2 regions of the Neorhizobium tunisiense genome follow, and region 2 is predicted to be linked to the other one. Evidence: predicted binding sites of a transcription regulator. Region 2 holds the regulator's gene; the other holds the start of a gene.

Region 1 (14,764 bases), 1.3 Mb from region 2:
AAATGTTAATTTTTCGCACCATGCGTGCCGGCTCGGGGCGGATAAGGTCAACCGACAGCAAACCGTTCTTGAGCGAGGCGCCGGAAACCTGCATTCCGTCGGCCAGCACGAACATACGTTGGAACTGCCGCGCAGCAATGCCGCGGTAAAGATAGTCGCGCTCACCCTGCTCGGTCTGCCGTCCGCGGATCACGAGGTGGTTTTCTTCCGTCGTCACCTCAAGCTCGGCTTCGGAAAAGCCGGCGACAGCCAGCGTGATTCGCAGCCGCTCGGGGGCCCCGGAAGCGTCAGCGCGGATGCGTTCGATATTATAGGGAGGGTAACCGTCGTTCGACTTCGCGAGGCGTTCGAGGGTCTTTTCCATGGCGTCGAAGCCCAGAAGCAGGGGGCTCGCAAACGGCGTCATTCGGCTCATAGTCCAGTCCTTGCAACAAGCGACCCTGTCGACACCCGCCACGCGGCCCGTCAACTCGCTTGTTATATGGGAGGTTCCGGCGGCGACCGCAAGGATGAGCGCCGGGACTGATGTCACGGCTACTCCATGCCGATCATGCGGCACTTGACAGGATGCAAGGTTGTGGACCACTACCGCGGAAAACGGGAGTTTTCATGCAGCGCAGGAAGATTATCATCGATACCGACCCGGGTCAGGACGATGCCGCGGCAATCATGCTTGCCTTTGCGAGCCCCGGCGAGATCGAGGTGCTTGGCCTTTGCGCGGTCGCCGGAAACGTGCCGCTTTCCTACACAAGCCGCAACCTCCGGATCATCTGCGAACTCTGCGGCAGGCCGGACGCGCAGGTTTACGAGGGCGCGCCGAAGCCAACCGTGCGCCCACAGGTAACCGCCGAGCACGTTCACGGCAGGACGGGCCTCGACGGCATCGAACTGCCTGAACCGACCATGCCGGTGAAAGATACGCATGCTGTCGACTTCATCATCGACACGTTGCGCACCGAGCCCGCCGGAACGGTAACGCTCTGCACGCTCGGGCCACTCACCAATATCGCGCTCGCTCTTGAGAAAGCGCCGGATATCGCGGCGCGCGCGAAGGAACTGGTGATGATGGGCGGCGGCTTTTTCGAAGGCGGCAACATCACGCCGGCTGCCGAATTCAACATCTATGTCGATCCGGAAGCGGCAAAGATGGTATTCGCCTCGGGCATGCCGATCGTCATAATGCCGCTCGACGTCACGCATCAATTGCTGACGACGAGAGCCCGCGTCGAGAAGATCGCCGCGCTCGGTACCCGCCCTGCAGAGGTGCTGGTCGCGTGGCTCGCCTTTTTCGAGCGCTTCGACATCGAAAAATACGGCTCGGATGGCGGACCGTTGCATGACCCGACGGTGATAGCCTACCTCCTGAAGCCCGAACTCTTCTCGGGCCGCGACTGCAATGTCGAGATCGAGACGCGCTCGGAACTGACGGTCGGCATGACGGTGGTCGACTGGTGGCACGTCTCCGGCCGCAAGCCGAACGCCAAGGTGATGCGCCACGTAGATGCTGACGGCTTTTTTGAATTGCTGACGGAACGGGTTTCGCGTCTCTAAGCGGAACAGCGGACAAGGAAAAGCCGCCGGTTGCACGGCGGCTTTTCTGCGTTTTCGCCTGCAGGTGCGATCAGAATTCCTGCCAGTCGTCGGATGCGACGGCGGCTGAACCGTGGGAGATCGCAGCCCTCGGGTCGGGCTTGGCACGCGGAGCCGGGGCCGGTGCTGGCTGGCTCGCCCGCGGCGCCCGCATGGTCTGGGCCACCTGACGCAGTGCCTGCGGAGCATTTTGATTGTGGCTAGCAGCATGTGCGGAGACGCGGAACCGGGCGACAAGCGACTTCAGCGTTTCCGCTTCCGTGCTCAACACCGTGCTTGCGGCGGTGGTCTCTTCCACCATCGCAGCGTTCTGTTGGGTCACCTGGTCCATCTGGTTGACGGCCGAGTTGACCTCCTTGAGGCCGACGGCCTGTTCGCTTGCCGACGCCGAGATCTGGCGGATCAACCCGTTGATCTGCATCACCTGCACGGCGATCTTCTGCAGCGTGTCGCCAGCCTTGCCGACCAGGTCCACACCGTCGCCGACCTGGCTGGTCGATGCGTTGATGAGCGCCTTGATCTCCTTGGCAGCGGTGGCGGAACGCTGGGCGAGTTCGCGGACTTCCTGTGCGACGACAGCAAAACCCTTGCCGGCTTCACCGGCGCGGGCTGCCTCGACGCCGGCATTCAGCGCCAGCAGGTTGGTCTGGAAGGCGATCTCGTCGATGACCCCGATGATGCGCGAGATTTCCTGCGAGGACTGGGCAATGCCCTGCATCGAGGCGACGGCCTTCTGTACGACTTCGCCGGACTTTTCCGCATCGTCGCAGGCGAGGTTGACCGTAGCGGCGGCGGAGCTGGCGTTCTCGGCGCTTGAATTCACCTGCGCAGTAAGCTCGTTGAGTGCGGCTGCGGTTTCCTCGAGGCTTGCCGCCTGCTGCTCTGTCCGGCGCGACAGGTCCTGGGCGCTGGTTGTGATTTCACGGCTGCCATTGCCGATATTGTAGACGGTCGAGCTCACCGTCGCGATCGTCTCCTCGAGGCTTTCCAGCGCCTTGTTGAAGTCGACCTTCAGCTTCGCATATTCGCCCGGGAAATCGTCCTGGATGCGATAGCCGAGATTACCGTTGGAGAGTTCCGCCAGGCCATTGGCGAGCGAGCTGACGATACGCTGCTGCTGCTGGGCGTTCGCTTCCCGCTCGCCTTCGGAACGGTGGCGCTCGCTTTCCGCCGCATGGCGCTGTGCTTCCGCCTCCGTTTCGAGCCGCCGGCCGTCCGCCAGCGTGTGGCGGAAGCCTTCGAGCGCGCCGGCCAGCGAGCCGATTTCGTCGGTGCGGTCCTGGCCCTCGACCGGCTGCTCGAACTGGCCCTTGCTCAAGGTGTCGACGCTGCCGAGCAGCGCCCCGAGAGGCCGCCGCACGAAGACGGTGCTGCCGAAATAAAGGGTCGCGATGCAGGCCGCCATCACGACGATCCCACCGAGCACCATCATCAGTGTTTGGTCCTGAACCGGTGCGGCGATCACGCTCTGCGGCACGTCCAGGACGATCGCCCAGGTGGCGTTGAGGTCCGGAACCGTGAACGGATAGACGACGCGTTCAAAGGGTTCCGCCGCATCGGCGGTCAGGTTGTCGAGCTGGATCGGCTGGTTCGACTTCAGCGCGGCCAGCAGCTCGTTTGTTTTCTCGCCTTCGACCGGCTTCATCAGCTTGTCGGGATTGACGGGCACGATCCATTTGCCGCCTTGCGACACCAGGAGAACCCGGCCGGAGCCGAACGGCCGCATCGCCTGGAGTTTCTTCGTCAAAGTGGCCATCGAAACGTCGAGGCCGGCAACTCCGAGAAGCTTGGAGCCGGACATGACGGGGTAGGCGACGGAGCTCATGGCGACGGCGTCGCCCGTCGTGCTTTCGATATAGGGCTGGGTGAGCGAACCTTTTTTCGAGGTCGCCGCGAGCGAATACCATTCCGCCTGGGTATCGATGTCGAAGACGCTATAGGCGATATCGCCGGTGCGGCTCTTGGTCCAGTAAGGGGCAAGCTCCCCCTTCTTGTTGGCGCCCATCTCCTTGTTGCCGACGAGCTCCGCGTTCTTCCCGTCGAATACGCCCGGAACTTCGGCGAACCAGCTGCCATAGGCAAAGACATTCTGCTCCAGATTGGCCTTGAGAGCGTCGGTGACACCCTTGCGGTCGAGATAACCCGCAGCATGACCGCGGCCGATCACGCCGGCCATCGAGCGTGCGGCGCCGGCAAGCTGGCCCATGTCGACGGCAACTTCGTTGGCGATCGAGCGCGCCTCGGCCTGCGCCTGCGCCATGGTCAGCGTCGAGACGCGGTTACGGGTTTGGGAAATCAGGAAGAGGTTGGAGAGAACCAGAACGACGGCGATGACCAGGCTCGTTACCAGTATGAGTTTCGTGGAGAGTGACTTGATCTTGAGCGAAAACATCGATTGCCTCGCATTGCGGACTGAGGTGAGGCTCCTTCATGGAGCTGTCGCGAGGCGGATCACGATCGAATCCCGCCCCCGCGGAGATATCGATCGCGACCCTAAAAGGGATATCTTAACTTTAACTAAAATTGTAACGCATGCCCTCGCACCGCCGCGAAAATGCAGCGGGTGTTTGATCGGGGCAGCTCAGACCCTGGCATCGACGGCCTCTGCCGGCGGGATCGACGGCTGGGCGCCACGGGTGAGGCAGGCGAGCGAACCGGCCACCGCGGCCCGGCGAAGCGCTTTCGCAAAATCGAGCCCCTGTTCGAGGCTGGCGGCCAGGTAACCGCAAAACGTGTCGCCGGCGCCGACCGTATCGACCGGCTCGATCTTCAACCCCTCGGCGGTGACGATCTCTCCGTCGCGGATTGCGATCACGCCGTCGCCCCCGAGTGTGACGACGAATGTCTGGCCGGTTTCGGCATGCAATTTTTTCAACGTCGCCTGGCGTGCCTCTGCGTCGGCGATCGGGCTTCCGGCCAGCAGTTCGAATTCCGTCTCGTTGGCGACCACGATATCTGCGAGCCGGGCAAGCCGGGCCGCATCGCCGGTCAGCGGCGCCGTGTTGATCACCGTCAGCACGCCTTTGGCACGCGCCGCGTTGAGCGCCGTCTCTACCGCCTCGGCTGGGATTTCGAGTTGCAGCATCAGGATATCGTCGGTTTTCATGGCGTCGACCGCCGCCTCGGCCTGCGCCGCGCTCACCGTACCGTTGGCGCCGGCCACCACCGCGATCATGTTTTCGCCCGTGCCGCCCACCAGGATCAAGGCCGTGCCGGTTGGATCGGTTACGCGCGCGACCGCGGAGAGATCGACCTTCGCGTCATCGAGAAGTGCCAGCGCCGGCGTGGCAAAACCATCCTCCCCAACGGCTCCGGCCATATGCACCGCGCTTCCGGCACGGCGGGCGGCGAGAGCCTGGTTGGCGCCCTTGCCACCGGCGGCGGTCGCAAAGCTTGATCCCTCAACCGTTTCGCCCGGTTGGGGCAGACGCTCGGTCGTGGCGATGAGATCCATGTTGATGGAGCCGAGGACGGTGATCATGGTGGGCCTGCTTGCTTGATTTAAAGTCGCGCGACACTGCCCGAGAGGGTCACTCCTCGTCAACCACCCGCAGTTTGAGAAGGCCGGTACGGCTTTCGACCACCTTCGCCTGTGGCAGGTCGCGGGCTGCTTCGGTCACCACCGGAGCCTCGAGTTCGAGAGCCTCGATCCTGGCGCCGCGGCGGTTGAGCTTGTCGGTGGAGGTCATGATCTGCTCGACATCCTTCTGCGCCGCGAAGAAATGCGCCTGGAGCTTGCGGGTGCGGTCGTCGAGACGTGAGAGATCCTCGATCAGCAGCGCCACCTCGCCCTGGATGAGATGCGCCTGCTCGCGCATCCGCTGGTCCTTCAGCACGGCCTGGATGACTTGGATGGACAGCATCAGGAGAGAGGGAGAGACAATGACGATGCGGGAACGTTGCGCCTTGTGCACAGCGCTCTCGAAATGCTCGTGGATCTCGGCGAAGATCGATTCCGACGGCACGAAGAGGAAGGCCATTTCCTGCGTTTCGCCCGGGATCAGGTATTTTTCCGAGACATCGCGGATATGCACTTCGAGATCTCGCTTGAAGGCCTGGCTGGCGGCCCGCCGGGCCTCAGGGGCGGCGGCCTCGCGAAAAGCGTTCCAGGCTTCAAGCGGAAATTTGGCATCGATCACCAAAGGCGGAGCGCCGTTCGGCATCCTGATCGTGCAGTCGGGCCGGGTCCCGTTCGAAAGCGTGGTCTGGAAGCCGTAGGCGCCCATCGGCAACCCGTCGGCAATGATCGCTTCCATTCGGCCCTGGCCGAAGGCGCCGCGTGTCTGCTTGTTCGACAGGATCGCCTGCAGGCCGACGACGTCCTTTGCGAGGGTCTGGATATTGTTCTGTGCAGCGTCGATCACCGCCAGCCGTTCCTGCAGCCGCCGCAGGTTCTCGTGCGTCGATTTGGTCTGTTCGGTGATCGTCGCGCCGATCCGGTGCGTCATGCCGTCAAGCCGCTGGCTGACCGACTGGTTAAGTTCCGACTGCCGCGTCGAAAGCGTCTCCGCCATCGCCGAAAGCCTGCCTTGCATTTCGCTCTGTGCCCGCAGAAGTTCGGAAAGCCGGGCCTCGCCCTCCATCGCCCGCAGGGCCGCATCTTCCTGCCGCTGAAGCGACGCCCGGCGCGCCAGGAAGAGCCATAACAGCAGCAATGCCGCTCCACACATCACCGCCACGACGGCAGCGCGCGGATCGTCGAAAAAACGGTAAAGACTTGCGAGAAGATTATTCATGACCGGAAGCTAACAGAAATTTGCCACTTGAAAAGATCAAAACGTGAACATTGTGCTTCCTGGAGATGTAATTTCTATTTCTTCGGAAAAAAAGATGGGTTATGGGAAGCCATGACGATCAAGCCTCTGATTATTCTGCCTGACCCGATCCTGCGCCAGGTTTCCAAGCCGATCGAGCGCGTTGACGCCGAGCTTCTGAAGCTCGCGGACGACATGCTTGAGACCATGTACGACGCTCCGGGCATCGGCCTTGCCGCGATCCAGATCGGCGTGCCGCGCCGCCTCCTCGTCGTGGACATTGCCCGTGAGGGCGAGGAAAAACAGCCGCAGGTCTTCATCAACCCGGAGATCGTCAGATCCTCCGACGAAATTGCGGTCTATGAAGAGGGCTGCCTTTCCATTCCGGAATATTATGCCGAGGTGGAACGCCCGGCGACCGTCAGCGTCAAGCATCTCGGCCGCGACGGCAAGGAATATGTGGTGGAGGCCGATGGGCTGCTGGCCACCTGCCTCCAGCATGAGATCGATCACCTGAATGGCGTGCTTTTCATCGACCATATCTCCCGCCTGAAGCGCGAGATGGTGATCAAGAAATTCACCAAGGCTGCCAAGTCCAAGGCGGTCTGAACCGTCGCTCGGGCGATCCGAGTTAAGAAGGCGCGGTCTCTTGAGACGCGGAACGTCCATGTCTCTTCGCATCATCTTCATGGGAACCCCGGAATTTTCCGTGCCGACCCTGCAGAGCCTCAAGCATGCGGGCCACGAGATCGTCGCGGTCTATACCCAGCCGCCGCGCCCGGCCGGCCGGCGTGGGCTCGATCTGGTGAAGTCGCCGGTGCATCAGGCCGCGGAACTGCTCGGCATCCCCGTCTCCACGCCGGTGAATTTCAAGGATTCCGAAGAGCGTGAGAAATTCCGTGCGTTCGATGCGGATGTTGCCGTCGTCGTCGCTTATGGCCTGCTGCTTCCGGAAGCGATCCTGACGGGTACCAGGCTCGGTTGCTACAACGGCCACGCTTCGCTCCTGCCGCGGTGGCGCGGCGCAGCGCCGATCCAGCGGGCGATCATGGCGGGTGACAGGAAAACCGGCATGATGGTCATGCAGATGGAAAAGGGCCTAGATACCGGCCCCGTCGCGCTGACGAGCGAAGTGGAAATCGGCGACAACATGACCGCCGGCGAACTGCACGACAAGCTGATGCTGGTCGGAGCCCGTGCCATGGTCGAGGCGATGGGGAAACTCGAAGCCGGAGACCTGCCGCTGACGCCGCAATCGCCGGAAGGCGTGCTTTATGCCGCCAAGATCGACAAGGGCGAGACCCGCATCGATTTTTCGAAGCCCGCGCGCGATCTGCATAACCATATCCGCGGCCTGTCACCGTTTCCCGGCGCGTGGTTCGAGGCCGAGATCAACGGAAAGCCGGAGCGGGTAAAGGTTCTCGGGTCGGAGGTCGGCGAAGGGCAGGGCGAGCCCGGAACGGTTTTGGACGACACGTTGACCGTTGCCTGCGGCGAAGGGGCCGTGCGGCTCCTGAAATTGCAGAAGGCGGGGGCTAAGCCCCTGGCGGCGGCTGAGTTCCTGCGGGGCACGCCGCTTGGGCCTGGCACGAGGCTCTCCTGATGCCACGATTCCGCATGACCGTCGAATATGACGGCACGCCTTATGTCGGCTGGCAGAAGCAGGAAAACGGCCATTCGGTCCAGTCGGCACTTGAAAAAGCCATCCTGGCGCTGACCAAGGAAACGGTGCTGGTCAAGGGTGCCGGGCGCACGGATTCCGGCGTTCACGCGCGCGGACAGGTCGTGCACGTGGATCTCTCGCGGCCATGGGAGCCGCACAAGCTGCGCAATGCGCTGAACGCCTATCTGGGAATGGCTCACGAGAAGGTGGCGGTCATTGATGTGCGGGCTGTCGATGACGCATTTGATGCCCGCTTTTCGGCCGTGCGTCGGCATTATCTCTACCGTATCATTTCGCGCGCCGCACCATTGGCGCTGGAGGCAAAGCGCGCCTGGTGGGTGACCCGGGATCTGGACCACGAAGTCATGCACGCCGCCGCCCAGACACTGGTCGGAAAGCATGACTTCACGACATTTCGTTCGGTTCATTGCCAGGCGAAAAGCCCCGTCCGCACATTGGATCTGCTGGACGTAACGCGTAGCGGCGATCTGATCGAAATTCGCGCCACGGCGCAGAGTTTCCTGCACAATCAGATACGTTCGCTCGCCGGTACGCTGAAACTCGCCGGCGAAGGCCGCATGACGCCGGCAGACGTCCGCGCAGCGCTGGATGCGCGCGATCGCAAGGCCTGCGGCCCGGTGGCGCCGCCGGAGGGGCTTTATTTCATGCGCGTCGATTATCCGGGCGACCCCGTAGAGCCCTGAAGCGCCTGCTTCATCAGAGCGGATAGATGCCGAGGAAACGCTGCAGCGCTTCGGTCAGCAGCATGCCCGGCACGATCAGCACCAGCACCAGCGTGGTGATCATCAGCGGCTGCGGCCCGCAGATCATCCGCATCACCCGTGAGACCGCGATGATCATGACGATCAGCAGGGCGAAATGGACAAGCGCCAGCGCGGTATCGAGGCTGGACGGCAACAGGAAGCGCAGGCTCAGCAGGCCGTAGAGATAGGAAAACGGAACCGAGAGCCAGTTGACGGTGACGACGACCGCCGGAAACTTTCGGGCAATGCCGAGAAGAGAGCAGAGTACGCCGGCAAGGATCAATGGCACCAGCCAGTTGAAGATTTCCAGCATCGCCATGCGAACGAAGAACATCCCGCCGATCCGGGCGCCGGGCGGCATGCTGTCCAGCAGATAGTCGCGCCACCACAGCCAGGATATGAAAGCTCCCGGCAGGCACCAGAGGAATGCCCAGAACGAGCGCATCATGCCGCGATCGGAAATGTCGAGCAGGCGGAAACCCTGCGCATCGCCCCGGATCAGCAGCCAGAGACCGCTCAGATATAGTCTGACTTCAGGATAGGAGGGCAAGGCGGCCTCCCCGCAAAACGGCGAAATCACGCATCAGGTTAACGAAACCCCCATGAGATTCTCCAGTCTGCGCGCAACGATAATTTCGGCCAGAACCACGAGCCCCAGGGTCGCAACTCGTATCATCACCGGGCCGCCCATGACCGTTCTCAGAATGCACCACATGAGAAAAAGCGCCGCGATCAGAAGGGATGCCGCCAGCGCCATCGAGCCGTAGCCGGCAAGGCTTGCAAGGGCGCCATGTTGATCTGAAAGGAAGGAGAGAGGCGCTAGGATGACATAGGCCGCATAGGCGAGCGGGACGGCAAACCAGTTGCGCAGCACGATCAGAATCCGCACGAGCGGCATGAAGCGCAAAATGAGGCCGAGGGCGACGAGCGCGACAGTCGGCACCATCCATTGGGCCGCTTCGAGAACCAGCATCTTCAGGAAGAAGATGAAGGAATAGTCCTCTCGTTGAGGGAAATGGCGAAGGTATTCCATTCGCCGAAAGATCCAGCCGATAATTAATGCCGGCGCACACCAGGCGACTGCCCAGAACGAACGCAACACGCCTTCGTCCGAAATATCGAATGGCCGCAAACCGCGCGCATCGCCGCGGATCAGCAGCCAGAGGCCGCCGAGGTAGAGCCTGACGTCATGATAGGAGGGCATTATCGAACCAGCGGGAGATGAAGGTCCCATAGATTTGGGTAAGCGTCTCCAGATCGGCAAGGGCCACGCGCTCGTCGATCATGTGCATGGTCTGGCCGACCAGGCCGAATTCGACAACGGGGCAATAATCCTTGATGAACCGGGCATCCGATGTGCCGCCGGTTGTGGAGAGTTTCGGCACCTTGCCGGTCACACTTTCAACGGCGCCGGAAAGCGAAGCGATCAGGGCGTTGTTGCGGGTGAGGAACACGTGGCTCGGTCGCTCGGCCCAGGTGATGTCGTAGCGCGCCGGATCGCGGCCTGGGCGAAGCGGGCTGCCGACTGCTGCCGCGTCGAGTCGCCTGATGATCTCGGCCTTGACGGTATCGGCGGTCCAGGTGTCGTTGAAACGGATGTTGAAAGCGAAGGTGGCTTTTGCCGGAATGACGTTGGTCGCCGGATTGCCGACATCGATGGATGTCACTTCCAGATTGGAGGCCGGGAACTCCGGGGTGCCGCCGTCGAAGGGCGGGTCCATCAGCGCAGATGCAAGCGGCAGGAGTCCGCGCACCGGATTGTCGGCCAGATGCGGATAGGCCGCGTGGCCCTGGACGCCGAAGACGGTAATCTTGCCGGAGACCGAACCGCGCCGGCCGATCTTGATCATGTCGCCGAGTATGTCCGGGTTGGTCGGCTCGCCGACCAGGCAGGCATCCCAGGTCTCGCCCCGTCCGGCCGCCCATTTCAGCAGCTTCTCGGTTCCATTGACGGCTGGGCCTTCCTCGTCGCCGGTAATCAGAAAGGAGATCGAACCTTTTGGCGCGCCATGCTGCTCGATATGGCGGGCTACGGCGGCGACGAAACAGGCGATGCCGCCTTTCATGTCGACCGCGCCGCGGCCGAACAGCTCATCGCCGACAATCTCGCCAGCAAAGGGCGGTCGGCTCCACGAGGTTTCATCTCCCGGCGGCACCACGTCCGTATGCCCTGCAAACATCAGGTGCGGGCCTTCGGTGCCGAGCCGGGCATAGAGGTTCTCGATGTCCGGCATGCCGGGTTCCGTCGCCACCATCCGCTCGACCTTGAAACCGAGCGGAAGCAGCATGGCCTCCAGCGCTGCCAGCGCGCCGCCTTCGGCGGGTGTCACCGAAGGGCAGCGGATAAGCGTCTGGAGAGTGGCGATGGGATCGGCACTGGACATCTGACGGGTCAGTCGCGCAGCAGTTCGTTGATACCGGTTTTGGAACGGGTCTTTTCATCGACGCGCTTGACGATCACGGCGCAATAGAGGCCGGGGCCTGGCTCGCCGTTCGGGAACGGTTTGCCCGGCAGCGTGCCGGCTACGACGACGGAATAGGGCGGCACTTCGCCATAGCTGATCTCGCCGGTGGCGCGGTCGACGATCTTGGTCGACTTGCCGATGAACACGCCCATGCCGAGCACTGAACCCTCACGGACGATGCAGCCTTCGACCACTTCCGAGCGGGCGCCGATGAAGCAATTGTCCTCGATGATGGTCGGGCCCGCCTGCATCGGCTCCAGCACCCCGCCGATGCCGACGCCGCCGGAAAGATGCACGTGCTTGCCGATCTGGGCGCAGGAACCGACCGTCGCCCAGGTATCGACCATCGTGCCCTCATCGACGTAGGCGCCGAGGTTGACGAAGGAGGGCATCAGGACAACGTTTTTGGCGATATAGGCCGAGCGACGTGCCACCGCGTTCGGCACAGCGCGGAATCCGGCCGCACGGAACTCGCTTTCCCCCCAGTTCTCGAACTTGGAGGGCACCTTGTCCCACCAGGTCGAGGCGCCGGGACCGTGTCTGACCACTTCCATGTCGTTGAGCCGGAAGGAGAGCAGAACCGCCTTCTTCAGCCACTGATGGACCGTCCAGGTTCCGTCTTCGCCCCGGCTTGCAACCCGTGCCTTCCCGCTGTCCAAAAGGTTGAGCGCCTCCTCGACCGCGTCGCGGATCTCTCCTTTGGTCGAAACCGTTACGGTGTCGCGGTTGTCGAATGCCGTCTCGATAGTCTTTTCGAGAGAAGAGAAGTCCGGGCTGCTCATGGGAAATCCTTAAACGTCACTCTGTATCGTGATGGTGGGAGAGGTGGCCATTTGGTGTCATTTGATCTAAGCGACCGTCACTCAAGCGTCAATGTGAATTGGCGTCAATGCATTTGACGCCGGAAGGATCGTGCGAATGGCAAAGGCGAAAAAGGACGGGCCGCGGCGCAAGGGCGGGGTCTGGGATCCGCTGAAGGACAACAAGGCGGACAAGAGCGCCGCTGCCGGCCAGCCCAGGACGCCGCAGACGGAATCGCGTTCCTATCGCCTCGCCTTTGCGGATGACGAATTCCTGAGCCGTGAAGAGCTTCGTCCCGTCCGGCTTCAGCTTGAGCTGATGAAGACGGAAATGGCATTGGCCGAGCGGGGCATAAGATCGACCGTTGTGCTGTTCGGCGGCGCGCGCATCCCGGCTCCCGGCCAGAGCGCCTGGGCCGCCCGCAACGACACCCAGCGCCAGAACCTCGAAGCAGCTTCGGTTTTTTACGACGAGGCGCGCAAGTTCGCGGCCCTCTGCGGACAACACTCCGCGGGCTACAATCATGAGGAATACGTGGTGGTGACCGGCGGCGGTCCCGGCGTCATGGAGGCCGGCAATCGCGGTGCGGCTGAAGCCGGCGCCCCGAGCATCGGGCTCAATATCATGCTGCCGCATGAGCAGGCTCCCAACCGCTTCGTGACGCCGGAGCTCAGCTTCAACTTCCACTATTTCGCCATCCGCAAGATGCATTTCATGATGCGGGCGAAGGCAGTCGTCGTTTTCCCCGGTGGGTTCGGTACGCTGGACGAAATGTTCGAGGCGCTCACCCTCATCCAGACCAAGCGCATGGAGCGCATACCGCTCATTCTGTTCAGCGAATCTTTCTGGCGCGGTATCATCAATTTTGGCGCGCTCGCGGAATTCGGGACGATCGCGCCGGATGACCTGAGCCTCATCAATTTTGTGGAGACTGCGGAAGAGGCATGGAAGATCATCTCGGATTTTTACGAGCACTGAACCATAAAAGAACCCGCCCCTTGGGGGAAGGGGCGGGTCCTTTGGACGACTGTCGGAACTAGTTCCAAGGGGGCGGAGAACTAGAGGGGGCGGTCCGGCAGGTCGTCGATGGAAACGGTTCCATCCTTGTTGGTATCCATGCGGGCGAACAGCTTGTCGGACGCGGCGGTGGCTTCCGTCTTGGTGATCTTGCCGTCCTTGTCTTCATCGACCATGCGGAACATGCCCCGACCCATCATCTGATGGCCCTGCGGGCGTTCCCAGCGAGCATCTTCGCGACGCCCGCCATGCCGACCCTGGCCATCATGGTTCCATGCGGAATGATCGCGGTCTCGGCGATGGTCGCCGCGCCGGTCCGCCATGTCATGGTCGGATTGGTCGTCCTTCTGCTCCGCAGTATTGGCGACTTCCGGCTGGTTGTTCTTGCGGAGCTCTTCCATCTTCGCCTGACGATAGTCGAACATCTCGCCGCGGGTCAGTGAGCCATCCTTGTTCGCGTCGACCGCCGTGAAGAGCTTGTCTTGAAATGCCGCCATCTCGTCCTTGGAGATCTTGCCGTCCTTGTCGGCATCGGCATTCTTCAGGAGGCGCACGAACATCACGTCCTGCATCATGGCACGGCCGGGGCCATCATGGCGGCCGGGACCATCGCGCCCTGGGGCTGCAAAGGCAGGAATGGCTGCGCCGGCGATCAGCACTGCTCCAAGGGTCGCCAGAGCGATCTTCTTCGCGGTCATGGGGGTGGTCCTTCAGGTTGTTTCGATAGCCTGAAGATAGAGCCGGCAGCGGTCAAAACCACTTAAACATCCGTAATGTGGATGAACTTTTAGTAATGCGGATAAAACCTTAGGCGACGTTGAGGCCGGTGAGGAAACCCGTCAGGTCGTCGGTCACATAGTCGATGTGATCGTCCTCATCAGTAAGTTTCTCCCAACGCTCCATCAGCACCGCATCGAGGTTGCGGGGCACAAGGAGGATCGTGCGCATGCCGAGCGCCTTCGGCACCTGCAGATTGCGCGGCAGGTCCTCGAACATCGCGGCCTTTTTCGTATCGACCCGGTGCAGGCTGGCGAACTTGTCGTAAGTCGCGCCTGCGGGCTTTGGCACATAGTCGGCCGCAACGATGTCGAATATGTCGTCGAAATGTTCGAGAATGCCGAGTGCCCGGGCGGCTGCCTCCGCATGCGGAACGCTGCCGTTCGTGAAGATGAACTTGCGGCCGGGAAGCGCCTTGATCGCCTCGCCGAGTTCCGGATGCGGCAACAGCGCCGAATAGTCGATCGCATGCGCCTGTTCGAGAAACCCGTCCGGATCGATGCCGTGGTTCAGCATCAGGCCCTGCAGCGTCGTGCCGTGTTCATGGTAATAGCGCTTCTGCAGCGCTTTGGCTTCCGCCGGCTCCAGCTGGAGCAGCTCCTGCACATAGGCCGTCATGTTCTTGTCGATCTGCGCGAACAGATTGATGTGATGCGGATAAAGCGTGTTGTCGAGATCGAACACCCAGTCGCGGACATGGGCAAAATCAGTGGGGTCGGGCAAGGTCTGCGGCTTTTTTTCCATGGCCGCTTTATGCACCGGCTCGGCGGCAAAGAAAACGAAAAAGACGAACGCTTTCGGTCGGAGCCGGCCTTGGCGATCCGCCGGAACGCGTGATACCGCCAGCATATGGAACTCTGGATCCCCATCACCATCGCCGCCGCCTTTCTGCAGAATTTGCGGTCTGCCCTGCAGAAGCACCTGCAGGGGTCG
Region 2 (14,764 bases):
CGCGAGATCCAGAAGACGATGGAAGCGATCTCCAAGCGCGTCGCTGCGGCCGGTTATCCGTTCGCCCGCGTCACGCCGCGCGGCGACCGCAACATGGGAAGCCACACGGTCGGTGTTTCCTACCTGGTCGACCAGGGCGAGCGCGCCTATGTCGAACGCATCGAGATCCGTGGCAACACCCGCACGCGTGACTATGTCATCCGCCGCGAATTCGATTTCAGCGAAGGCGACGCCTTCAACCAGGAAATGATCTCGCGCGCCAAGCGTCGCCTTGAGGCACTCGGTTATTTCACCTCCGTGAATATCTCGACCTCGCAGGGCACTTCGCCTGACCGCGTCGTCATCGTTGTCGATGTCGAAGACCAGCCGACCGGTTCGTTCGGTATCGGCGCCGGTTATTCTGCTGGCGGCGACGGCTTCCTGCTCGAAGCTTCGATCGAAGAAAAGAACTTCCTCGGCCGCGGCCAGTTCATCCGCGTCGCAGTCGGCGGTGGTCTTGACGAAGCCCGCAGCTACAACCTTTCGTTCACCGAGCCCTACTTCCTCGGTTACCGTCTGGCGGCCGGTTTCGACCTGTTCAAGAGCTCGACCTCTTCGAACAGCTATTACGACTATGAAGAACAGGGTGTCACCTTGCGTGTGACGGCGCCGATCACCGAAGATCTGGCAACCACATTCCGCTACACCTACAAGGAAATTCAGTACGAGAACGACGGCGCCTTCGGTAGTGACGGTCTTCCCGGCACCGCTGACGATAACCTTTCGTCGCCCTACATTTCGATGATCGATAACGGCAAGTTCGTTCAGTCGTCGATTTCGCAGACGCTGACCTACAACACGCTCGACAGCCAGACGCTGCCGCGCGAAGGCATCTACGCGACGATCACGCATGAATATGCCGGTCTCGGCGGCGACTCCGACTTCTACAAGATTTCCGGCCGTGCCCGTTATTTCCAGCTTCTGTCGACCGAGGCCGATCTGATCGGATCCATCGCGGTAGGCGCCGGCCATGTGGTTTCCACCGGCGACAATCTGCATGTCTTCGACCAGTTCACGATCGGCGGTCGTCAGATCCGCGGCTTCGAGAATGACGGTATCGGTCCGCGCACGACCGATCACGGCGACGCACTCGGCGGTACGACCTACTTCACGGCTTCCGCCGAAATGTCGATGCCGATGCCGGCTGTTCCGGAAGACTTCGGTCTGCGTGCTGCCGTCTTCGCCGATGCCGGCACTCTTTACGGCAATGATGTTCCGCTCGGCACCAGCACCGCGCAGGGCACCAGCATGAACTGGCGTGCTTCGGTTGGTGCGGGCATCATGTGGGCGTCGCCGTTCGGCAACATCCGCTTTGACTACGCGCATCCCGTCGTGAAGGAAGATTTCGACGAAACCCAGGAATTCCGGTTCAGCATGGCGAACCAGTTCTGATTATTTCCGCTCGCGATGGCGGGCGGAAATCTGTTCTGGAGCTTTGGCTTTATGGACCACAATGAATTCTTTCCGCCCCATGATGGCGTGAGCCTGCGCGAGTTGGCCGCCCTTCTTGGGGCTGAACTGCTTGATGGCAGCGCCGGCGATCGGCTGATCCGTTCCGTTGCACCCGTTGCGCGGGCCGGAGAGGGTGAAGTCTGTTATATCCTGTCCCGGAAAAGCCGGCACGAACTGGAAAGCTGCAAGGCTTCCGCGATTATTTGTGACACGGCGATCCGTTCGATCATTCCGGCCCATATCCCGGTTCTGCTGACCAAGACGCCACACACGGCGTTTGCACAGGCGGGTGCTCTCCTGCACCCGATCGCGATGCGGCCGTCTCCAATCACCTCGTTTCCGCCGGGCATTTCGCCGGCTGCGTTCGTGGATCCAACCGCCAGGCTCGAACCCGGCGTCGAAATCGAGCCTATGGCCGTGATCGGCGCGCGGGCGGAAATCGGCGCCGGCACCCGCATCGGCGCTGGGACTGTCATCGGTGCCGACGTCAAGATCGGCCGGGATTGCACGATCGCCGCAGGGGCGAGCGTCGTCGCGGCTTTGATCGGCAATGGCGTGATCATTCACAATGGCGTCCGCATCGGCCAGGACGGCTTCGGTTTTGCGCCGGGTCCGCGAGGCATGCTGAAGATCGTCCAGATCGGCCGCGTCATCATCCAGGACAATGTCGAGATCGGCGCCAACACGACGGTCGACCGCGGCGCCATGGACGATACGGTGATCGGTGAAGGCACCAAGATCGACAATCAGGTCCAGGTCGCCCACAACGTGCGCATCGGCCGTCATTGCGGCATTGCGAGCGGGGCCGGCATTGCCGGTTCGACACGGATTGGCGACGGCGTATTGATCGGCGGCGCATCCGGTATTAATGGACACATCTCGATTGGTGACGGCGTTCAGATTGCTGCGATGAGCGGCGTGGTGTCGGATATTCCGGCTGGCGCGCGTTATGGTGGTATTCCTGCCCGCCCGATGCCGGATTTCCTCCGCGATACCGCGGAAGTCTTGATGCGTTCGGATGAGCGGGCGAAACGCAGAGGAGAGAAAAAGAATGACTGATGAGACCAAGCCGATGCTCGGCGCGGCCGATATTCAGGAAATCATGAAGCTGCTGCCGCACCGCTATCCTTTTCTCCTGGTCGACAAGATCGTCGAGATCGACGGCGACAATTCCGCGATCGGCATCAAGAACGTCACCGCCAACGAGCCGCATTTCACCGGGCATTTCCCGGAGCGGCCGATCATGCCGGGCGTGCTTCTGGTCGAAGGCATGGCGCAGACCGCCGGCGCCATCTGCGCCAGGAAGGAAGGCGAGGGCGGCAATCTCGTCTACTTCATGACCATCGACAATGCCCGCTTCCGCAAGCCGGTCGTGCCCGGGGACCGGGTCGAGTTCCACGTCACCAAGCAGAAACAGCGCGGCAATATCTGGAAATTCCATTGTGACGCGAAGGTGGACGGCGTACTTGTTGCCGAAGCCGATATCGGCGCAATGATCCGGCGCAAGGAAGAAGAATGAGCAGCATTGCAGCCAGCGCGCGCATCCATCCGTTAGCTTTGATCGAGGACGGCGCCGTCATCGGCGAGAACGTCGTCGTCGGACCGTTTTCGCATGTGGGCCCGCGGGTGGTGCTGAAGGATGGCGTCGAACTGCTGTCGCATGCCGTGGTGAGCGGTCGCACCGAGATCGGCCGCAACTGCCGTATCTTTCCGATGGCGGTGATCGGCGGCGTTTCCCAGAGCCTTCATGAGGCAGGCGAGGATTCGACGCTGACGGTCGGCGACAATTGCGTCATGCGCGAAGGCGTGACGATGAATTGCGGCACGGTCGGCGGCGGCGGCAAGACGGTGGTCGGCAACAACTGCCTGTTTCTCGCCAATTCGCACGTCGCGCATGATTGTCAGCTCGGCAACGACATCATCATGTCGAACAACGTCATGCTCGCCGGCCACGTCCATGTGGCGGACCGAGCAATCCTCGGCGGCGGCTGTGCCGTGCACCAGTTCACCCGCATCGGCCGCCAGGCTTTTATCGGCGGGCTTTCGGCGGTCAACTACGACGTCATTCCCTACGGCATGCTGAACGGCAATCCGGGCGTCCTCGGCGGCCTGAACGTGGTCGGCATGACCCGGGCCGGCATCGAGCGCGCAACGATCCATACCGTTCGCCGTGCCTTCAAGCAGATATTCGAGGGCGAGAGCAACATCCGCGCCAACGCCGCGGCGATCCGCAACGACTACGCCGATTGCAAGGAAGCGATGGAAATCCTCGATTTCATCGCGGTCGAGAGCGATCGTGCCATTTCCTCGACCTTCCGCGGCAAGGGCTGATCCCGCATGGCCGGCCTCCCGAGCCTTGCGCCGAAGGGCCGGCTGGCAATCATCGCCGGGAAGGGGTTTTTGCCCCTCTATGTGGCGAAAGCAGCGCAGCAGGCCGGTGAAACACCGCTGATCCTAGCACTCGCAAATGAATCCGATCAGAGCTTCGATGGTTTCGAAGCGGTTTCCGTTGGCGTCGGCGATCTTTCGGCAATCGAACGTCTGTTCCGCGAAATGGGTATCACCCGCGTCATCCTGTCGGGCGGTGTCGCCCGAAGGCCCGACTGGCGCGACATCCATCCGACCTTCCGGACGATCCTGAAAGTCCCCTCGGTTGTCCGCACGCTCCTTTCCGGCGGCGACGACTCGGTGCTCCAGATGGTCATCAAGCTCATCGAGGCGATGGGTTGCGAGGTGCTGGGGGCCCACGACATCGTGCCCGGCCTGCTTGCCAAGACCGGACCGCTCGGCGCCCATGTGCCCTCGGACGATGACCGCCGCGACATCGACCGGGCGTCCGAAGCCGCCAAGCGTCTCGGCGAACTCGACATTGGCCAGGGCGCGGTCAGCGTCGGCGGCCGCGTCGTGGCTTTGGAAGGCGTCGAGGGCACGGACCGGATGCTGGAGCGGGTGGCGGCACTGCGCGCCGAAGGCCGCATTTCGGCCCGCCGCAAGGGCGTGCTCGTCAAGCTCTGCAAACCGCAGCAGGACATGCGCGCCGATCTGCCGACGATCGGCCCGTCGACCATCGAAAACGCCATCAATGCCGGTCTCGCCGGCATCGCCGTGGAGGCGGGACGCGCTTTGGTGCTGGAAGAATCCAAGATGATTGCCGCGGCCGATGCCGCCGGTATTTTCGTCTGCGGCATAGATCCCGGCCTGCCGCAAGGAGGATTGTGATGGTCAGGACCTTGAAGGTTGGTGTCATCGCCGGCGAAGTATCCGGCGATCTGCTCGGCGGCGATCTGATCGCAGCCTTGAAGGCAGCCCATGACGGCCCGGTCGACCTCGTCGGCGTCGGTGGCGAAAGTTTGGAGGCACAAGGCCTCACCTCGCTTTTCGACTTTTCCGAACTGTCGATCATGGGTCTGACCCAGGTAATCGCCCGCCTGCCGAACCTGATCAGGCGGATCAACCAGACGGCGGCGGCCATCGTCTCGGCAAGGCCGGATGTGCTGATCATCATAGACAGCCCCGATTTCACCCATCGCGTCGCCAGGAAAGTGCGCGCCGCTCTGCCGGACCTGCCCATCGTCGATTATGTCTGCCCGAGCGTCTGGGCGTGGAAGGAATACCGCGCCAAGGCGATGCTCGCCTATGTCGATCATGTCCTGGCTGTGCTGCCGTTCGAGCCTGAGGCCATGAAGCGCCTCGGCGGGCCGGAAACCACCTTCGTCGGCCACCGTCTGACAGCCGATCCGTCGCTCCTCAAGGTCCGCGGCATCCGGGCCGGACGCCCGGTGAAGGAGCCGGGGGAAGAAAAGACGATCATGCTTTTGCCGGGCTCCCGTTCGGCGGAAATCAAGGCGCTGCTGCCGGTTTTCGGCGAGGCGGCCCGCGAGTTCGTCGCCCGCAACGGGCCGACCCGCTTCGTGCTGCCGACGGTTCCCCGCCTAGAAAAGCTGGTGCGCGAGATCGCCGCCGGTTTCGAGGTCAAGCCGGAGATCAGCGTCAGTTCGGATGGCAAATGGGCAGCCTTCACCGAGGCCGATGCAGCGCTTGCGGCCTCGGGCACGGTAATCCTCGAACTCGGCCTTGCCGGAATTCCGGTCGTCTCGGCCTACAAGACCGACTGGCTGATCACCATGCTCGCGAAACGCATCAAGACCTGGTCCGGCGCCCTGCCGAACCTGATCGCCGATTACGCGGTGGTACCGGAATACGTCAACGACGTGGTGCGTCCGGCAAGTCTTTGCCGTTGGGCCGAACGCCTGTCCTCCGACACGTTGCAGCGTCGCGCCATGATCGAAGGTTTCGATCTCACCTGGGAGCGGCTGCAGGTGCCCGTGCCGCCCGGCGAGGCCGCCGCCGGCATCGTTCTCCAGGTTCTGGACACTAAAAAACCCGGCCATCTCTGACCGGGTTTTTTGTTGGGTTCAGCGTTCGATTAACGCTTGGAAACCGGAACGTAGTCACGCTGCGCTTCGCCGGTATAGAGCTGACGCGGGCGGCCGATGCGCTGCTGCGGATCTTCGATCATTTCGGCCCACTGGGCGATCCAGCCGACGGTGCGGGCGAGAGCGAAGAGCACGGTGAACATGGTGGTGGGGAAGCCCATCGCCTTCAGCGTGATGCCCGAATAGAAGTCGATATTCGGGTAAAGCTTCTTCTCGATGAAATACTCGTCGGTGAGCGCGATGCGCTCCAGTTCCATCGCCACCTGCAGGAGCGGATCGTCCTTGTGGCCGAGTTCGCCGAGCACTTCATGCGTGGTCTTCTGCATGATCTTGGCGCGCGGATCGTAGTTCTTGTAGACGCGGTGGCCGAAGCCCATCAGGCGGAAAGGATCGTTCTTGTCCTTGGCGCGGGCGATGTATTCCGGGATTTTGTCGACCGAGCCGATTTCCGTCAGCATGTTGAGCGCTGCTTCGTTGGCGCCGCCATGGGCCGGGCCCCAGAGGCAGGCAATGCCGGCCGCGATGCAGGCGAACGGGTTGGCACCCGAGGAACCGGCGAGGCGGACCGTCGAGGTCGAAGCGTTCTGCTCGTGGTCGGCATGCAGGATGAAGATGCGGTCCATGGCGCGCGACAGAACCGGATTGACCACATACTCTTCGCACGGAACGGCAAAGCACATGCGCAGAAAATTCGACGCATAGTCCAGGTTGTTCTGCGGATAAACGAAGGGCTGGCCGATATGGTACTTGTAGGCCATCGCGGCAAGCGTCGGCATCTTGGCGATCATGCGCAGCGAAGCGACCATGCGCTGGTGCGGATCGGTGATGTCGGTCGAGTCGTGATAGAAGGCCGACAGTGCCCCGACGCAGCCGCACATGACGGCCATCGGATGGGCGTCGCGGCGGAAGCCGGTGAAGAAGCGGCTCATCTGCTCATGCACCATCGTGTGATGGGTCACGCGATAGTCGAAGTCCTTCTTCTGGGCTGCGGTCGGCAGTTCCCCGTAAAGCAGCAGATAGCAGGTTTCCAGAAAGTCGCCATGCTCGGCCAGCTGTTCGATCGGATAGCCGCGATGCAGCAAGATGCCCGCGTCGCCGTCGATATAGGTGATCTTGGATTCGCAAGACGCCGTCGAGGTGAAGCCCGGGTCGTAGGTGAAGGTGCCGGTGTGTTTGTAAAGAGCGCCGATATCGACCACGTCGGGACCGATGGTGCCCGACTTGACCGGCAGATCGACTTTTCTGTCACCGATTACCAGATTTGCGCTTGTTTCCGTCATGCTGATCCTCCAACCTTTTGGCGGCATGGCGCCCTAAAAGCGCCACAAGAATTAAGCGTCCACAGTTTAGCTATATGATCCGAAAGCTGATGCCAAGCTGTCGTGACGGCATTTTGTGCAGCGCGAAAAATTATTGGGCAGCGGCGTTTGCTTGGATGTCCAACTTCCTGTTGCAGGCCTCTTTCACGCTTCGGAATTCCCGATATTTAACCGCCGGTTGACGGCCGGGGAGGAAGCGCGCAGGTTGCATTGCCGCATGTTTGGCGGTGGGGCGAATAGAGCGTTTCATGCCGGAGGAAAATGCATTTCCGACGCGTGCCGAGGCAGGGAAGCTGATATCCCGGCCGCCGGACCCCCGCATAAATGGAGGCGCATCCGACTCGGTCAAGGTCCGGGATCTGGCCGAGCTTTTTCCCGCGATCGAACGCCGCCCGCCGGTTCATACGTCAGGCGGCCCCTTTCGCCGCTCCACGAGCCGACGGCTTGACCGGCTGCGGCGCCGTCTGCCGGTCATGCTGGAGGAGGAGGCGGTCTATGGCCATGGCTTCCTTTTTCTGCCCGTTGTCGTCGGGGCAGGGGCCGCCTGCTGGTTCGCGCTGCCGCAGACCCCGGCTTTCTGGCCGTATTTCCTCCTCCTTTGCGACTGCGCGATATTTGTGATCGCCTCGCGCTACCGGTCCGGTACCACGCACCTCTTGCCGCTCGCTCTCACACTCTTTCTGGCAGGCATGATGCTGGCGCAGTTCGAGACTTGGAGGCGCTCCACTGTCATTCTCGATACGCCGGTGACGACCGAGCTTGCCGGCGTGGTCGAGCGTCGAGAGATCGATGCCCAGGGTCGTTGGCGTTATATCGTCCGCATCGCGCGGACCTCCAATCCGGAAGTCAGGCGCCCACCGCAGCGTGTATCTCTGCTTTCAAGGTCCCGCCATGAACCGGCCAAAACCGGCGAAACGATCAGCGGCCGCGCCCGCATTTCACCCCCGTCGGGACCGGCCCTGCCGGGCCTCAACGACTTTGCCTTTTCGTCCTATTTCGACGGCATCGGCGCTGTTGGGTTTTTCTATGGAGCACCGAAAAAGCAGGCTGCCGCCCATTCAACCCGGGGCTGGATTGCGGACGTCGAAACCCGGCTTTTCGATCTGCGCAGCGCAATCGCAACCCGTATCCGGGAGACCGTGCCCGGAGATCCCGGCGCCTTTGCCGCGGCGATCGTCACGGACGAGCGCCGGGCGATTTCCGAAGACACCACCGAGGCGCTGCGACTGTCGGGCCTCGCCCATATCGTCGCCATTTCCGGGCTGAACATGGCGCTCGCTGCCGGCATCTTTTTTGTCGGCGTGCGTACCGTGCTTTCCGTCTTCACGGGCTTCGCCCAGGCCTATCCGGTCAAGAAGATCGCCGCACTTGGTGCCCTGATGATGGCGACGGCCTACTACCTGATCTCTGGTTTCGGCGTTTCGGCCGAGCGGGCCTATATCATGATGGCGATCATGCTGGTGGCGGTCCTTTTCGATCGGCCATCGATCAGCCTGCGCAATGTGGCGCTGTCTGCGCTCACCATCATCGCCATGTCGCCCTCGGAAATACTGGGGCCGAGCTTTCAGATGTCGTTTGCCGCCACCGCTGCCCTGGTTGCCGGCTACGCGCTCTGGAAACATAGGGCGGAAGGCCGCGATCCCGAACCTCTGCCGTTCCGTCACCCTCTGGTGACGCCCGTTCTGACGTCCTGGAATTTCGCGGCCGGCATCTTCGTGACCTCGCTGATCGGCGGCATTTCGACCGCAATGTTCTCGGTCGAACATTTCCACCGTATCGCCACCTACGGCCTTGCAGCGAACCTCGCCGCCATGCCGATCATCTCCTTCGTGGTCATGCCGGCCGGGCTGGCCGGCATGTTGCTGATGCCGTTCGGCCTCGATGCTCCCTTCATGAAGCTCATGGGCCTCGGCCTGGAGTGGGTGATCGCCATTGCCAACCACGTTGCCGCCTGGGGCGGCGATGTCGGCACAGGACGACAGCATCCCTGGTTCCTGACCGTCTCGACCGCAGGTTTTCTGCTGCTGACGCTGCTGAGGACGAGACTGAGATTGATCGGGCTGCCACTGATGATGACTGCTCTGCTGCTTTCCTGGCATGAGCGGTCGATGCCCCTGCCGGATATACTGATCTCGGAAGACGGGACCACGGTCGCCGTTCTAGATGGGGAGGGGGTCGCCATCAATCGCGCCCGCCCGCCCGACTTCATCTACGACCAATGGAAGAGGGCCCTTTTGCTCGGCGATCCCACCAAGCCTGAAATGTCGCCATCCAGGGAAAAGCCGCCCGACGACAAGCCTCCCGGCGAGAAAGCCAACGAGCGGCGCGAGCTGGCCCCAGCGGAACTCGAAACGGCAAAGTCGCAAATGAAACGAGCGCCTGCCGGCCGCTTCACCTGTGAGCAGAAGGCCTGGTGCGCGGCACGCACGGGCAAGGGCATCGTTATCGCTGTCGAGGACAGCCGTTATGCCGGTGCCGCCTGCGACGCCGCCAATCTTGTCATTGCCCCGCGCGCCCGCTTCGACCAATGCCGGTCCGGCGCGCCGATGATCAACGGCGCCACGCTTCGCAAGGCGGGCGCCATGGAGATATTCCTCAACGGCGCGACCGACGTTCGGCGCTGGCAGATCCGTGCCGCCATGGCGGGCGAGGATCGACCCTGGAGCAGGCACCGCCACTATGATTGGCGAAGCCGTGGTTTTGACAGGTCATTGCCGGAACCGGTCCGGCAGATGATCAGTGATACCGGCGGATGAGGCCGACGAGCTTGCCTTGGATCTTCACCCGGTCCGGCCCGAAAATCCGGGTTTCGTAGGCGGGGTTGGCGGCTTCGAGCGCGATCGAAGCGCCGCGGCGGCGAAAACGCTTCAGCGTCGCTTCCTCGTCGTCCACCAACGCCACGACGATATCGCCCGGATTGGCCGTATTGCTGTTGCGGATGATCACCGTATCGCCGTCGAGAATGCCGGCCTCGATCATCGAGTCGCCCTTGACCTCCAGCGCATAATGTTCGCCTGAGCCGAGCATTTCGGCGGGCACGGCAATGTCGTGCGTATTGTTCTGGATCGCCGAGATCGGCACGCCGGCAGCGATGCGGCCCATGACCGGAACGGTCGTGGCGTTCGATGGGTCGTCGTTGGCGGCGGGCTTTGGAGGCACCGCGACGGGCTGCGGCTTGCCGAGGCTGCCCTCGATGACGCTCGGCGAAAAACCGCGGCGGGGCTGGATGCTCGGCGAATAGGCTTCCGGCAGCTTGATGACTTCGAGCGCACGGGCCCGGTTCGGCAGGCGGCGGATGAAGCCGCGTTCCTCGAGGGCCGTGATCAGCCGGTGGATGCCGGATTTGGACGCGAGGTCGAGAGCGTCCTTCATTTCGTCGAATGACGGCGGGATGCCGGATTCCTTCATGCGTTCGTGAATGAACAGAAGCAATTCCTGTTGTTTGCGCGTGAGCATCTTTTGGCACCCTCAGAGTCGGAAACAAATCCAGAACGGACACTATATGTTCCATATGTGTTCTGCAAGTCCCTAAATTTCTGTGAAGTATGAAGATTTTTTCTTCATAGATGCGTGCCAGATATCTCGTGTCACACCACTTGCGCGGCGCGAGCCCGCTGCCAAAGTAGCTTTGCGATTCCAATTCCGGGGGGCCTCGCTTGAACGCAAGACCGATCGATCATCTCGTGCTGCCGGTGGCGGGACTTGCCGCTGCGCGTTCCCGGCTCACGAAGCTTGGTTTTACAGTTGCGCCGGACGCTTTTCATCCTTTCGGCACAGCCAATGCTTGCGTGTTCTTCTCGGATGGCAGCTACCTGGAGCCGCTGGCTCTTGCCAATCGCCGCCATGCAAGCGCTGCCGCCAAACGCGGTAACGTTTTTACGGCACGCGATCTGGCCTTCCGCAACGGGCGCGACAGGCAGGGGTTCTCCGCGCTCGTTATCGCCACGGGTGACGCGATGGCCGATCACGCGCGTTTCAAGATGCGTGGCATCTCGGCAGGCGACGTGCTGGAATTTTCCCGCGGCATGACCTTGGCCGATGGTTCCGAAACGCAGGCGAGCTTCCGGCTGGCTTTTGCGGGTGATGACCGCGCACCTGATTTCCTGATGTTTTCGTGCCAGCGGATCAATCCCCTGCCGGCCGATCGCGGCGAACTGGAGCGCCATTCCAATGCCGTCACGGGGCTGAGCAAGATCATCCTGTCGGCCTCGGCACCCTCCGACTTCGTACCCCTGGCGGAGCAGGTGCTGCTGACGAAGGCCAAGCCGGAGGCCGCGTCGATCGAGCTTGCCGCTGCCAATGCCCGCATTCGCATCCTGCAGGATCACCAACTCGAAGCGGAATTCGCCCTGCCGTCGACGCCGGGTGCCGAGGGGCTGCGCGGCCGGGTGATCATCTTCAAGACGACCGATCTTGCCGTGACAGAGATCACCCTTGCTGCTAATGACGTCGCATTCGTCCGCCGGGAGGGCCGTGTTCTCGTCTCGGCGGCGCCCGGCCAGGGTGTTTTGTTCGGCTTCGAGGAATAGGTTCATGGAAGTTACCGCCAATCCACGCGTCTCCGTCGGCGAAGGAGACGGCAAGGTGGTTTTCGCGCAGGATGCAAAGCTGTCGCTGATCGCCGGCCCCTGCCAGATGGAGAGCCGCGACCACGCCTTCATGATGGCAGGCGCGTTGAAGGAACTCTGCGGCAAGCTCGGTATCGGCCTCGTCTATAAGTCCTCCTTCGACAAGGCCAACCGCACGTCGATTTCCGGCAAGCGCGGCATCGGGCTCGAAACCGCCATGGAGATCTTTGCCGACCTCAAGAAGGAATTCGGCTTTCCGGTTTTGACCGACATTCACACGGAAGAGCAATGCGCCGTTGTCGCGGAGACGGTCGACATCCTGCAGATCCCGGCTTTCCTCTCCCGCCAGACGGACCTGCTTGTCGCAGCCGCCAAGACCGGTCGCGTCGTCAACGTCAAGAAGGGCCAGTTCCTGGCGCCCTGGGACATGAAGAACGTGCTTGCCAAGTTCACCCAGAGCGGCAATCCGAACGTGCTGCTCTGCGAGCGCGGTGCTTCCTTCGGCTACAACACGCTGGTCTCCGACATGCGCTCGCTGCCGATCATGGCGTCGCTCGGCGCTCCGGTCATCTTTGATGCGACACATTCGGTGCAGCAGCCGGGCGGGCAGGGCGCTTCGACGGGCGGCGACCGCACCATGGTGCCGGTGCTGGCGCGCGCGGCCGTCGCGGTCGGTGTCGCCGGCGTCTTTCTCGAAACCCACCAGGATCCGGACAACGCGCCCTCGGACGGCCCCAACATGGTGTATCTGAAGGACATGCCGCGGCTGCTCGAAAAGCTGCTCGCTCTCGATGCCATCGCCAAGGCGGCTTGAGCCCGCTCACTAAAAGCGCGCAAACTGCTTCGATTGTAATTTTCGCGTCATTGATTATGAGACATTTTCAGTGACCTCGTGACGTCAAGTCCAAACCCAGGGAGAGACCCTTGACCGCCATCACCGATATCATCGCCCGCGAAATCCTCGACAGCCGCGGCAATCCGACCGTTGAGGTGGATGTCTATCTGGAAGACGGATCGATGGGCCGCGCGGCCGTTCCGTCGGGCGCCTCCACCGGCGCGCACGAAGCCGTCGAACTGCGTGACGGCGGCAAGCGCTACCACGGCAAGGGCGTCGAGAAGGCGGTCGAAGCCGTCAATACCGAGATCTTCGATGCGATCGGCGGCTTCGATGCCGAAAGCCAGATCCATATCGACAAGACGATGATCGCGCTCGACGGTACGCCGAACAAGTCGCGCCTCGGCGCCAATGCCATCCTCGGCGTCTCGCTCGCCGTCGCCAAGGCCGCCGCCGAAACGTCCGGCCTGCCGCTCTACCGTTATGTCGGCGGCCCGAACGCCCATGTCCTGCCGGTGCCGATGATGAACATCATCAACGGCGGCGCCCATGCCGACAACCCGATCGACTTCCAGGAATTCATGGTCATGCCGGTCGGCGCCGATACGCTGAAGGACGCCGTGCGCATGGGCTCGGAGATCTTCCACGTCCTCAAGAAGGAACTGGCGGCCCAGGGCCACAACACCAATGTCGGCGACGAAGGCGGTTTCGCACCGGGCCTGAAGAGTGCGTCCGAAGCTCTCGACTTCATCATGAAATCGGTTGAAAAGGCCGGTTACAAGCCGGGCGACGACGTATGCCTGGCGCTCGACTGCGCTTCGACCGAATTCTTCAAGAACGGCAAGTACGAAATGGAAGGCGAAGGCCGCACGCTCGAGCCGGAAGCCATGGCCGACTATCTGGCCGAGCTTGCAGCCAAGTATCCGATCATTTCGATCGAAGACGGCATGGCCGAAGACGATTGGGCCGGCTGGAAGTACCTGACCGACAAGATCGGCGCTAAGTGCCAGCTGGTCGGCGACGACCTGTTCGTCACCAATTCGGCCCGCCTGCGCGACGGCATCAAGATGGGCGTCGCCAACTCCATCCTCGTCAAGGTCAACCAGATCGGCTCGCTGTCGGAAACGCTCGATGCCGTCGAGACGGCACATAAGGCGAGCTATACCGCCGTCATGTCGCACCGCTCGGGCGAAACGGAAGATTCGACCATCGCCGATCTCGCCGTCGCCACCAATTGCGGACAGATCAAGACCGGCTCGCTGTCGCGCTCCGACCGGCTTGCCAAGTACAACCAGCTCATCCGCATCGAGGAAATGCTGGGCCCGCAGGCGGTCTATGCCGGTCGCGGCATCCTGAAGGGTTAAGGACTGTTTGGCGAAGCCGACGAAACGATCCAGTGATCGTTTCGAAGGACGTACGCCCTGAGCCCAAGCGAAGGGCCAGCAAATCATTGCATCATAATTCCAAAGCCCGCGCCGAAAGACGCGGGCTTTTTTCGGACTCGATTCTGGTCAACGATTGCTTAAGCAAGTTCTGCGAATTTGAAGCTCTGTTTCGGATCCGATTTGAGATCCCGTAAGCGTGGCAAGGCGTTAGAGCGGCATGTGGACAAAGCATCATAAGAAAAGAAAATTCGGCCGTTTTGTCCTTCCCGCCATCACAGTCGCGTTTCTGTCCTACTTCGGCTATCATTCCATCCATGGTGATCTCGGTCTGATCGCCACGGAGGAATTCGAGCGTCAGCGGCAGGCGCGTGCGGAGGAACTGGCCAAGCTGACCGCCCGGCGCGAAACGCTGGAGCGGCAGGTTCAGCTGATGAGCGACGGTTCGCTCGACAAGGACATGCTGGACGAGATCGCCCGCTATCAGCTGAATATTTCCCGCAGCGACGAAATCGTCATCTTCAACAACTACTTCTAAATTAACCGAATTTCAGTTAATTTTACATTTCTATAACCTTTTCAGTGGGTTGTGCGGAATGTGAGCCATGCATTTATGGCATTGCTGGGGCAGGCTTTCTTGCCTATGGTACGCCCCGAAACCAGAGTGGGAATCTGGCGATACACGTCAGGGCGCAATCTCGCTCTCAACGCAGAACTCAAAGGGAGGGATGAA

The links. Region 2 encodes LexA, which represses DNA repair genes until DNA is damaged. Its sites were predicted from a motif close to TGTTCNNNNTGTGTTCNG; they were not measured.
Region 1: the regulator LexA is predicted to act here: its motif matches at 6,359-6,376, upstream of ABCW43_RS09060 (DNA recombination protein RmuC).

What each region holds. Positions count from the first base shown of each region.
Region 1 is NZ_JBDIUU010000001.1:1,724,526-1,739,289, reverse strand. It holds gene ABCW43_RS09080 (Hsp20 family protein) at 1-415, opposite strand, end outside; gene ABCW43_RS09075 (nucleoside hydrolase) at 610-1,551, shown strand; gene ABCW43_RS09070 (methyl-accepting chemotaxis protein) at 1,622-3,982, opposite strand; gene ABCW43_RS09065 (ribokinase) at 4,172-5,071, opposite strand; gene ABCW43_RS09060 (DNA recombination protein RmuC) at 5,121-6,326, opposite strand; gene def (peptide deformylase) at 6,438-6,953, shown strand; gene fmt (methionyl-tRNA formyltransferase) at 7,012-7,947, shown strand; gene truA (tRNA pseudouridine(38-40) synthase TruA) at 7,947-8,711, shown strand; gene ABCW43_RS09040 (hypothetical protein) at 8,725-9,321, opposite strand; gene ABCW43_RS09035 (hypothetical protein) at 9,355-9,975, opposite strand; gene dapE (succinyl-diaminopimelate desuccinylase) at 9,959-11,155, opposite strand; gene dapD (2,3,4,5-tetrahydropyridine-2,6-dicarboxylate N-succinyltransferase) at 11,164-12,018, opposite strand; gene ABCW43_RS09020 (LOG family protein) at 12,155-13,015, shown strand; gene ABCW43_RS09015 (calcium-binding protein) at 13,096-13,752, opposite strand; gene ABCW43_RS09010 (pyrimidine 5'-nucleotidase) at 13,862-14,575, opposite strand; gene ABCW43_RS09005 (DMT family transporter) at 14,681-14,764, shown strand, end outside.
Region 2 is NZ_JBDIUU010000001.1:383,272-398,035, reverse strand. It holds gene bamA (outer membrane protein assembly factor BamA) at 1-1,431, shown strand, start outside; gene lpxD (UDP-3-O-(3-hydroxymyristoyl)glucosamine N-acyltransferase) at 1,483-2,550, shown strand; gene fabZ (3-hydroxyacyl-ACP dehydratase FabZ) at 2,543-3,010, shown strand; gene lpxA (acyl-ACP--UDP-N-acetylglucosamine O-acyltransferase) at 3,007-3,822, shown strand; gene ABCW43_RS02045 (LpxI family protein) at 3,829-4,710, shown strand; gene lpxB (lipid-A-disaccharide synthase) at 4,710-5,888, shown strand; gene gltA (citrate synthase) at 5,918-7,207, opposite strand; gene ABCW43_RS02030 (ComEC/Rec2 family competence protein) at 7,495-10,002, shown strand; gene lexA (transcriptional repressor LexA) at 9,983-10,702, opposite strand; gene ABCW43_RS02020 (VOC family protein) at 10,903-11,775, shown strand; gene kdsA (3-deoxy-8-phosphooctulonate synthase) at 11,780-12,628, shown strand; gene eno (phosphopyruvate hydratase) at 12,739-14,013, shown strand; gene ABCW43_RS02005 (FtsB family cell division protein) at 14,252-14,569, shown strand; gene pdhA (pyruvate dehydrogenase (acetyl-transferring) E1 component subunit alpha) at 14,764-14,764, shown strand, end outside.